One region of the Coprobacter tertius genome, then DNA from elsewhere that is predicted to be linked to it. Evidence: riboswitches for the same ligand, from Rfam matches in the RefSeq annotation. Region 1 holds a riboswitch; each other region holds the start of a gene.
What was found. A riboswitch is a leader RNA that binds a small molecule or an ion and turns the genes downstream of it on or off. The one in region 1 is predicted to bind cobalamin.

Region 1 (3,193 bases):
TTCTCGGATGCGGTCTTTGACAAAGCTTCCCAAACAACTTCCCAATACCTTTAAAGGTCCCCATGTATACGAAGTTGCCGCTGCCAATAAATGAGTATAGCGGGTAGGGTAAACGAAATCCCTCATATCCGAGCGTAATTCGTTCCATTGAAAATCGTAAGATACCGATACGTCCCACTGGGGCAATATCGTATATACATTGGCCGATGAAAGATATATCTCTTTTTGTTTATACAGGTTATCTACCTGTATGAGTTTATCATCGTTATTTACATAATGAGTACGGTAAAAAGCGTATTTTACATTCAGCATGCTTTTATAACGGTGAGTGAATTCTTTTTGTACCGTACCTTGCATGAAAGAATTGGTATCCCATATTCTTTCGCCGCGTCTCCATACATTGTTTACGATCGCTCCCGGAATACCTCTTTCCGAATTATAATTGTAAAATCTGGCTTGCCAGGTTCCGTCTTTTATCGTACCGAATAGTCCGGCTTCGAGGCGTGTAGCGTTTATATCGCCGTTTTGACGGGTAGCAGTCGTATCGTAAGCGATTTCGCCGGCTGGATTGACACGCCGGTATCTGAATTTATATTTTCCGCTCGCATTGAGCCATTCCGCACTGAAGGAGGTATTTATTTGGGGAGAGATTTTGTATTCGAATAAAAGCGAAGGGTTGATGACATCGAATGATCCGGCTTTTAGAGTCGCTTTCAGGTGCGTAGTCTTCCCCTCGGTAAAACGAGGTTTTCTCGAACGCAAATATATGGCTCCTCCAGAAGCGAAATCTTTAGCTGGTTGAAAAATCTCGCTTTTTTGTCCGTTATACAAAGAAATTTCTTCGATATTATCGAGGGAAAACATGCCCAGATCTACCTGCCCGTTTTGTGCGTTGCTTATTTGAATGCCGTCATAGAAAACACCGACGTGCTGACTACCCATACTTCGGATATTTACGGTTTTTATCCCTCCTACACCTCCATAATCCTTTAATTGTACTCCCGAAAAATAACGAAGAGCATCGGCTACGCTTTGGCTATTGAGTTTTTCCAGTTCTTTACCACTAAGCTTTTGTGAAGGGATAACTTCTTTAAATGTTTTTGCGGTTATTGTTACGTCGGGCAAGTGTTGGATCGAGTCGAGCCGGTTTTGTGAAAAAACCGGGAAAAGATAAAGAAAAGATACGGTTACCGATAAAATTTTGTGTTTGTAAAAATTTCTCATCCTCGCTCGTTAGCAATTAAAAACTGAATAGCCGGATGGAAATGCAAAAATACAAAAGATAAAAAATGCGCGGGATGACGCTAAACTATCGTTGTATTCAATTTGCTCTTTCCTCGAAAGCTATTGAAAATTGTAGGCATGGCAGGTCTTCTGACTTGTTTCCATCATTAAGCAGCCTTCCCGGAAATAAATCTTCCAGTGGCAATGGTTTTGCTTATGATGTCTGTATGAAACTTACAGCAGCGGGACTGTTCAGGATTTTCACCTGATTCCCTTTTAATCCGATCGCCGGAAATGGCGGTCTGGAACCAATGCTTGGCAAAGGTAGAAAGAAATATTAAAATTACAACCAGTATTACTTATTTTATTAGAATCAAATATTAAAAATGAAATATAATAAATTATGTATTAGCCTATTGAATAAGATGTAGGTCGATAATACCGGAGACTTCGGTAGAAGATTCTCCTAACATAGGTCCGCAATATTGATTTACACCGGTATATATTTTAATAAAATCGATTCCCGGCAGACTTATTTTATTTCCTTGCGCATCTACAGCCCAATCTATATCGAAACACGAATCGTCGGAATCGTTCGGTTTGTTATCGGCATACCCCCAATCATAAAAATATTGTACCCAATAGCTGCTTCCGTTAACACCTATATCTTTTGCGTTTGGAGCGAGTCGCGTTCCTGAAAACGTTAATTTACCCGTTTCGATCCACTGGGGATAGTACGGTTGGTTATGAAATTGTATTTTTTGTATATAACCGTTTTGTCCTTCGCTGTCTTTCCATGGAATATACTGAGAGGATGTATTCCCTATTGAATTCAGGTCGTAGGTGATCGTATAATTTTTCAGTGTTTCCGGTTTATTGTATTCACTGCCGGCTAATTCGTACCATTCGTCGTCATCGGGCATACCGTTCCCGTTTTCGTCGTATGCGACCATAAGTATTCCGGGTTCAGAGCTGCCTCCCCGACTATCGATCATCGAGGAAAAAGCATTTCCAAGTACTCTGAAATCTTTTTCTCCCGGTTTATTTTCGATCGTGTGATCGAAGCCAACGATTACATATCCACCGTATGCTCCTAAAGAGATTGTCCCTTGACGATTGTTTCCGATAGCATTCAGAACTTTTTCATTCATGTCTTTCTGTGTATCTCCCGGTTTGTAATAGGGGAGTATATTTATATTTTGTCCGGGTGCCGGGCGATAGTCGAGGACTTTTGTGATGTAAGGCGACGGACCGGTTTGTGGGGTGTCTGGCCTTTTGTCGGGATGTACTAATTGTAATCGTGTGAAGACGATATGTGCCGGTGCATCGCCGGTTGTCGTACTCCACTGTAAATAACCGCCGGAGGAGTAGCAGTAGAGTTTTCCGGGATCGGTAAAAGAGGGAGCATCTGTAACGAAAATTTCTTTTGTTTCGGGATTTACGGCAATACCGTACGGCAGGGCAATATTCTTTTCGGTACCGTCGTTGATAAAATGGTCCGAAATAATTTTTCCTGCTGTGATACTGTATAAAACGTATGAAGAGTTACCGTGTCCCGTATCTGCTTGCCAGTCGTTACTGTATATGTATATTTTATCGTCACTGATACAGAGATTGTCGGCCGGTATATTTAATTTTCCTTTTACTTGTTCGGTATAAGGATCGATGACATAAATATCAGAAGGAGTACCTTTATAATCGCCGCGGGAGGTAACATACATATTTCCGTAATTATCGGTTCTAATACGGTGGAGGTTGACGGCTACATCGATTTTTCTGACTTCGGTAAAGGAAGATAAATCAACGACCGATATCGTCCGGTCATAATCAGGGGCCATATAGCCACCCGAGTTGGCAACAAAAAGTTTATTATCGACGATAACCATTTCCTCGGGTTGATAACCTACAGTAGCGGTCCGTGTAATTTGCAGTGTGGCTGTGTCTACTTCGGCAACGATTCCTTTTCTAT
Region 2 (3,193 bases), on a different contig from region 1:
AATTATCTCTTAACAGGATGCTATACTCCTAAACCATCGATAGCAACGATTGCTAACGCAATGGATGTAGGAGATCCCAGCAATTTCGCACGTATACTCGATCTTTACAAATACTCACACAACGCAATTTGTAACGACATTAGCGGCTACAGTTATACCGATGAAGAAATCATGAAAACTGTTGCCGAAACCTACCGGGAAACAGGTTATTTGCTCGACCCACACGGAGCATGCGGATATCAGGCTCTTATAGACGGATTATGTCCGGACGAAACAGGCATTTTCCTGGAAACAGCTCATCCGGCAAAATTTCTCGATACAGTAGAAAATATTATCGATGATAAAATCACCGTGCCTATAAAATTACAGGAATTTATGCAAGGAGAGAAAAAAAGTATCGAACTTACTACGGATTTTATACCCTTTAAAAAATTTCTGCTCAGCAGATAACAAACTTTATCAACAGGTTATCGACAATTCTCGTTAACTTGTTGATAATGGTTAAACCGAATAATCCTCAACGATTAAGAATACGGTTACGGGCATTATCAGCCTTACAGGCTTTTGATTTTCCAACCCTTTTACCAGACGGAGATTTATGATTTCTTCCCGATGAAATCTTTTTCCCTGCGTTTTTATGATGACGACCGTTTTGTTTCAATCTATTAGTTTTTATTACCAAACACAAAGATATGAAATAAGGAAAATAACACAATATGTCCCATAAAGAATCAACACCATTCATGAAAACAATTATTCTGGCCGACAACCAGGCTATCAGCCGAGAAGGATTGAGGCATCTGATTGCAGAAATACTTCCCGATATAATACCATCGGAAAGTAATAGCAAAAAAGAATTACTCTCACTTTTATCTTCTCAACCCGAGGCAACCGTGATACTCGATTATACACTTTTCGATTTTTCGGGACCAGAAGAACTTATTAATATATGCGAACGATATACCGATTCTTCTTGGCTGTTATTTTCGGACGAACTAAGTGACGATTTCATCAACCGCATCGTAATAAACCACCGTTTCGGTTTTCTGCTTAAAGACTGTTCTAAAGAAGAGATATTGCTGGGATTGCAAAAGACTCTTTCAGGACATCGCTATATCTGTAACGAAATAAGCAATCAACTAATATCGAAAAACAATACGAGCATTCGGGCAGAACGGCTTACTGCAACCGAGACAGAAATACTGAAACAAATCGCTCTCGGCAATTCTACCAAAGAAATCGCAACCATACGACATCTGAGTTTTCATACGGTTAATACTCACCGGAAAAATATTTTCAGGAAAATAAATGTAAATAACATGCATGAGGCTACTAAATACGCCATGAGAGCCGGCATTATCGATATTGCCGAATATTGTATATAAACCTAATATTCAGGATTCATTGTCTTTCCAATAAAATAGCTTATATTTGTCAGCGATTTAAGGTGAGGATTTGTCGTAACGACAATTATCCTAAAAGGGAATCCGGTGAAAGTCCGGAACTGTACCCGCAGCTGTGATCTTCTAAAAAAGTATCGAAGCCCTGCTTAAGCCACTGCCGTAATACCGGTGGGAAGGTTCTTTCGATATGAAGACAGTCAGAAAACCTGCCTGAAAATCATTACTGATTCGAGACTTCGGGTAAAGGTCGGGAATAGGAGGTCACAACGTATTAAATACGTTTAAAAAACACATTTTATAACTTCCTTTCTTCATATTTTATCCGATCTTCTTTAATAAAAAACTAATTAACGGATAAAAGATATGAAAAAAAACAGACTCTCTTTATTATTTTTTTATTTGACATTAACATTCGCTTTTACTTCATGCAGCGATGACGAACCCAAACCCGAACCTTCAGAAAAACCTTTCGCAGGAATATACGTACTTAATACGGGAAGTTATCCGGCTAATAACTCCAATCTCTTTTTTTACAATTCCAATACGCAGATAGCCACAAAAGACATTTTTAACGCCGTAAACAACCAAGCTCTCGGAAAAACGGGAAACAACATGATCGTATACGGATCGAAAATGTATATTGCCATGACCGACCAGAATGCCATATACGTGACCGACCGAAAAAGTAAATTGTTGAAAACGATCGAAACATTAGAGAAACCTCGTTACTTCACCTCGGACAACGGAAAAGTTTACGTATCTTCTTTTACCGGCGTAGTAGCTTGTATCGATACAACGGAAATGCAGATTAAAAAGGAAATCCCAGTAGGGAAATATCCCGAACAAATTGTAATTTCCAATAATAAACTTTATGTGGCAAACTCGGATTACACATACGATCAAAGTCAGAAAACCGTATCGGTTGTCGACCTGACTAACGATACGGAAAATAAAATTGAAGTGGCCGTTAATCCGGCATACCTGGCTAAGAACAGTGCCGGAAACATTTATGTACTCGCTTTGGGTAATTTCTATGCGAACATTCCCGCCGCATTATATAAGATCGATGCATCGAACAATGTAACACCGATGAATATCACCGCTACGGAAATGACAATATGCAACGACAAACTTTACTTACTGAATACCGTTTACGATGAAACCGGATCTTCTTCTACGATCACCGTATTCGACACTCGAACCGATGCGGTAATACCTAACGCCTTTATCAAAGATTATTCCGTATTCAGTTCATCTCCTTATAAACTGAGTGCCGATGAAGTGTCCGGCGACATTTATATAACTTCACAAGGAACAGAAGGAGGAGAAGTATATATCTTCGACAGTAACGGGAATTTGAAAAAGAAAATGAGTACCGGTGGCGATTATCCCGTTTGTACGGTCAACGTCAGATGACTTGAATAAAAAATTTAAAATTCAAGATTAATATAAATCGGATTCTAAGTCACGAGAATTACCCAGATTTCCTAACTAAATGATTTACAACATGAAAAAATTAATCCTTCATTGGCCTGTCTTTATTCTTTTGGTCTTGTCATTATCGTGTCAAAACAAAAAAACAACTGAGAATGAGACGACTGCAGCCGGTACACATCTTTCATATGCAGAAGGGTTTAAAGTAAACCGGGGAGAAGGATATACCGAAGTGATTGTAAATGACCCATGGAAACCCGGACACATATTGCACCGTTATATTCTCGTACCACGGGAGAAGGATTTACCTGAAACTCTACCGGAAGGGACCTTGATTAGAACCCCACTCGAACGAG
Region 3 (3,193 bases), on a different contig from region 1:
ATATTTAAACTAATGAAAAACAAAACTTCTCTTTCGGCACTACTCGCCGTGCTTTTCGGATTTTTTGTCATGGGGTTTTGCGATGTGGTCGGTATTGCGACTACTTATGTAAAACAGGCATTCGATCTGAGTGAAACTTTCGCCGGTTTTATTCCGTCGATGGTATTTTTCTGGTTTCTTTTATTATCGGTACCTACCGCGATTCTTATGAATAAGATCGGCCGTAAAAATACGGTTTTGGTGAGTATGATCATTACCATTATCGGAATGATGCTGCCTTTTATAACTTATAATCTGACGTCTTGTATGTTGGCTTTCGCATTTCTCGGTATAGGTAATACGATTCTGCAAGTATCGCTGAATCCTTTATTGACGAATGTGGTAAAAGGAGACGCTCTTACGAGTTCTCTTACCGGAGGTCAGGTGATTAAAGCCGTGTCTTCGTTTTGCGGGCCGTTTATCGCAGCTTTTGCTCTGAATACTTTGGGAGATTGGATGTATCTTTTCCCGATTTTTGCAGGTATCACCTTAATTTCTACGTTGTGGCTCATATTCAGTCATGTAGAAGAAGAACCTCAGGAAAAAGCATCTTCAATGGGAGCGACTTTCGGGTTGCTGAAAGATAAAACGATATTGTTATTGTTCCTCGGAATTATTTTTGTAGTAGGTACCGATGTAGGTATGAATACTCTTTCTCCGAAATTGTTAATCGAACGTTGCGGGTTGCCGCATGATGTAGCCGGATACGGATCGAGTGTATATTTTGCATTGCGTACGATAGGAGCCTTGTTGGGTGCTGTTGTTTTGGCAAAATATTCGGCTATGAAATATTTTCGCATCAATATTATCGTGTCTATTGCCGCAATTATTTCTTTGTTCTTTATACAGGGTGAAATGCCGATATATATTATCGTAGGACTTATCGGTTTTACAATTTCCAGTATTTTCCCGATTATCTATTCTATGGCATTGCAGAGCAGACCCGATAAAGCAAACGAAATTTCGGGACTTATGATCACCGGTGTATTCGGCGGTGCTGTAGCTCCTCCTTTAATGGGATATGCAACAGATTTGGTCGGTAGCCAGAACGGTTCGGTATTCGTAATTCTTATATGTATATTATATCTGACTTACTGCTCATTTGGAGTAAAAGTAAAAAAATAATATTTTTTGAATCTGATATTATTTATGAAAAACCGGTTTTGAAAGAAACCGGTTTTTTTCTTGGAAAAAATTTGGCGAATCCTTTTTTCATCTAAAAAAGAATCGTATTTTTGTTACGTATTGGTTCATACTTTGTTTTCTGCAAAGTTGATTAAAAGGGAATCGGGTGTAACTCCCGGACAGTCCCGCTGCTGTGAATCTCCGTTATTGTTTTATTCATTACCCAATGCCACTGTCTGTATGACGGGAAGGCGGATAAAACAGGAGAAAGTCAGAAGACCTGCCATACTTTGTTTTTGCCGAAACTTGCGAGGAACGGGTTTCAGAGACGATTTATATTATCCAATATATTGTTTTCTGTATTTGTGGTACTCATGGCGATAATTCCTATCCCTGTCGCCGTTTCTTTACAATCCTGAAAAGCCTTGGTACACGATAGTTGTATTTAAGGCTTTTTTGTTGCAAAAAAGCGGGCGATATGAAAATTGATTACTTTTGTATTTCGAAAAAAGGAATTATCGTATGGCTCATCCCGTAATACATTTATTTAATCCTGAAAATGATTTGGCGATCGCCAATAACGGAGACCATTATATGGCTCCTCCCGCGGCACGTGCGATCGCTTATGATCTTTCTTGTTTACCTGTGTGGTATGCAGATGAGAGCGAACAAGTATTGACAGATAATAAAATAGATCTTTCTGATTTTTCTCAACTCGGATCTTTTCCGTTACAAGTGGGTGCTGGCGGGATAGGAGATCGGCCGTCGGAGTTTGTTCCTTGGGGATGGAGTAATGAAATTTATCATCGTTTACTTCGGTATGGAGTTGATAAAACGATGCTTCCTACTCCCGAGGAACTGGCCGGAATACGAGTCTGTTCGCATCGTTCGGTGACGATAAAAATACTCGATTATTTGCGAGAGTCGGGTTATGAATTGCTTCCCGCTGTGAATCCTATAAGATTGAGAACGGCAACCGAGGTGAAATACTTTCTCGAAAGTGCTTCCCGAACTGTACTGAAAGCTCCTTGGTCGGGTAGTGGAAAAGGGTTGAGCTGGGGCCGTGGCGTATATGATACTACTTTAGAACGGTGGAGTAACGGAATATTACGAAGGCAGGGAGAAATCATAGGGGAACCTTATTATGATAAAGTAGTTGATTTTGCCATGGAATTTTACAGTAACGGAAACGGAAAAGTCGATTTTGCCGGATATTCTTATTTTCTTACCGATAAAAAAGGGGTTTATAAAGAAAACTTTTTGGCATCTGATCGGGCGATTGCTCATAAATTAGGGCATTTTATCCCGGTGGCTTCATTGCAAAATTTGCAGATGCATTTGTCCCGTATTTTAGCATTGTTTTTAAACGGTATTTATAAAGGGTATCTCGGGATTGACATGATGATTTATGAAGAAAAAAATGTTTATCGCTTGCATCCCTGTGTAGAAATGAATTTAAGAATGAATATGGGAATGGTATCCCGATTGTTTTATGATCGTTTCGTCATGCCGGGGACAGAAGGTTGCTATTGTGTCGATTTTGTGAAAGAGCCGGGAAAATTATTTAAAGACCACATCGAAAGACAGAAACGCTATCCGATAGTTATAGAAAACGGACGGTTGAAGAGCGGTTATCTTTCTCTTTCTCCTGTAACAGAAAATACGCAGTACAGAGCGAGGGTAGAACTAAATTCAGAAAGTTTTCAGTTCTCTATATAAACGCTGTACAGGTAATCCCATAACATTATAATAGGAGCCCGAAATACCAGTGACACCGATATAACCAATCCATTCCTGTATTCCGTAAGCTCCCGCTTTATCGAAAGGTTTATACCGATCGATGTAATAGTTTATTTCTTCGTCTTCGAGCGTCCCGAAAGAAACCTGAGACGTTACAGTAAAAGATAATTCTTTGTTTTTAGTACATATTGTAACGCCGGTGATCACTTCGTGCGTTTTTCCCGATAATGTTTTTAACATAAGACGGGCATCCTTTGCACTATGAGGTTTGCCGTAAACTTTTCCCTCC

Region 2: it holds a riboswitch for cobalamin, as region 1 does, so the genes downstream of both, NMU02_RS09600 (YncE family protein) here and NMU02_RS10290 (TonB-dependent receptor plug domain-containing protein) in region 1, are expected to answer to the same signal.
Region 3: it holds a riboswitch for cobalamin, as region 1 does, so the genes downstream of both, NMU02_RS06690 (hypothetical protein) here and NMU02_RS10290 (TonB-dependent receptor plug domain-containing protein) in region 1, are expected to answer to the same signal.

The regions. Positions count from the first base shown of each region.
Region 1 is NZ_JANDHW010000010.1:15,752-18,944, forward strand. It holds gene NMU02_RS10290 (TonB-dependent receptor plug domain-containing protein) at 1-1,224, opposite strand, end outside; cobalamin riboswitch at 1,348-1,553, opposite strand; partial or broken gene NMU02_RS13770 (YncE family protein) at 2,526-3,193, opposite strand, start outside.
Region 2 is NZ_JANDHW010000008.1:132,551-135,743, forward strand. It holds gene thrC (threonine synthase) at 1-450, shown strand, start outside; gene NMU02_RS09590 (hypothetical protein) at 518-745, opposite strand; gene NMU02_RS09595 (response regulator transcription factor) at 744-1,385, shown strand; cobalamin riboswitch at 1,429-1,631, shown strand; gene NMU02_RS09600 (YncE family protein) at 1,767-2,819, shown strand; gene NMU02_RS09605 (ABC transporter substrate-binding protein) at 2,911-3,193, shown strand, end outside.
Region 3 is NZ_JANDHW010000005.1:148,127-151,319, reverse strand. It holds gene NMU02_RS06695 (MFS transporter) at 13-1,164, shown strand; cobalamin riboswitch at 1,269-1,465, shown strand; gene NMU02_RS06690 (hypothetical protein) at 1,687-2,883, shown strand; gene NMU02_RS06685 (Maf-like protein) at 2,857-3,193, opposite strand, start outside.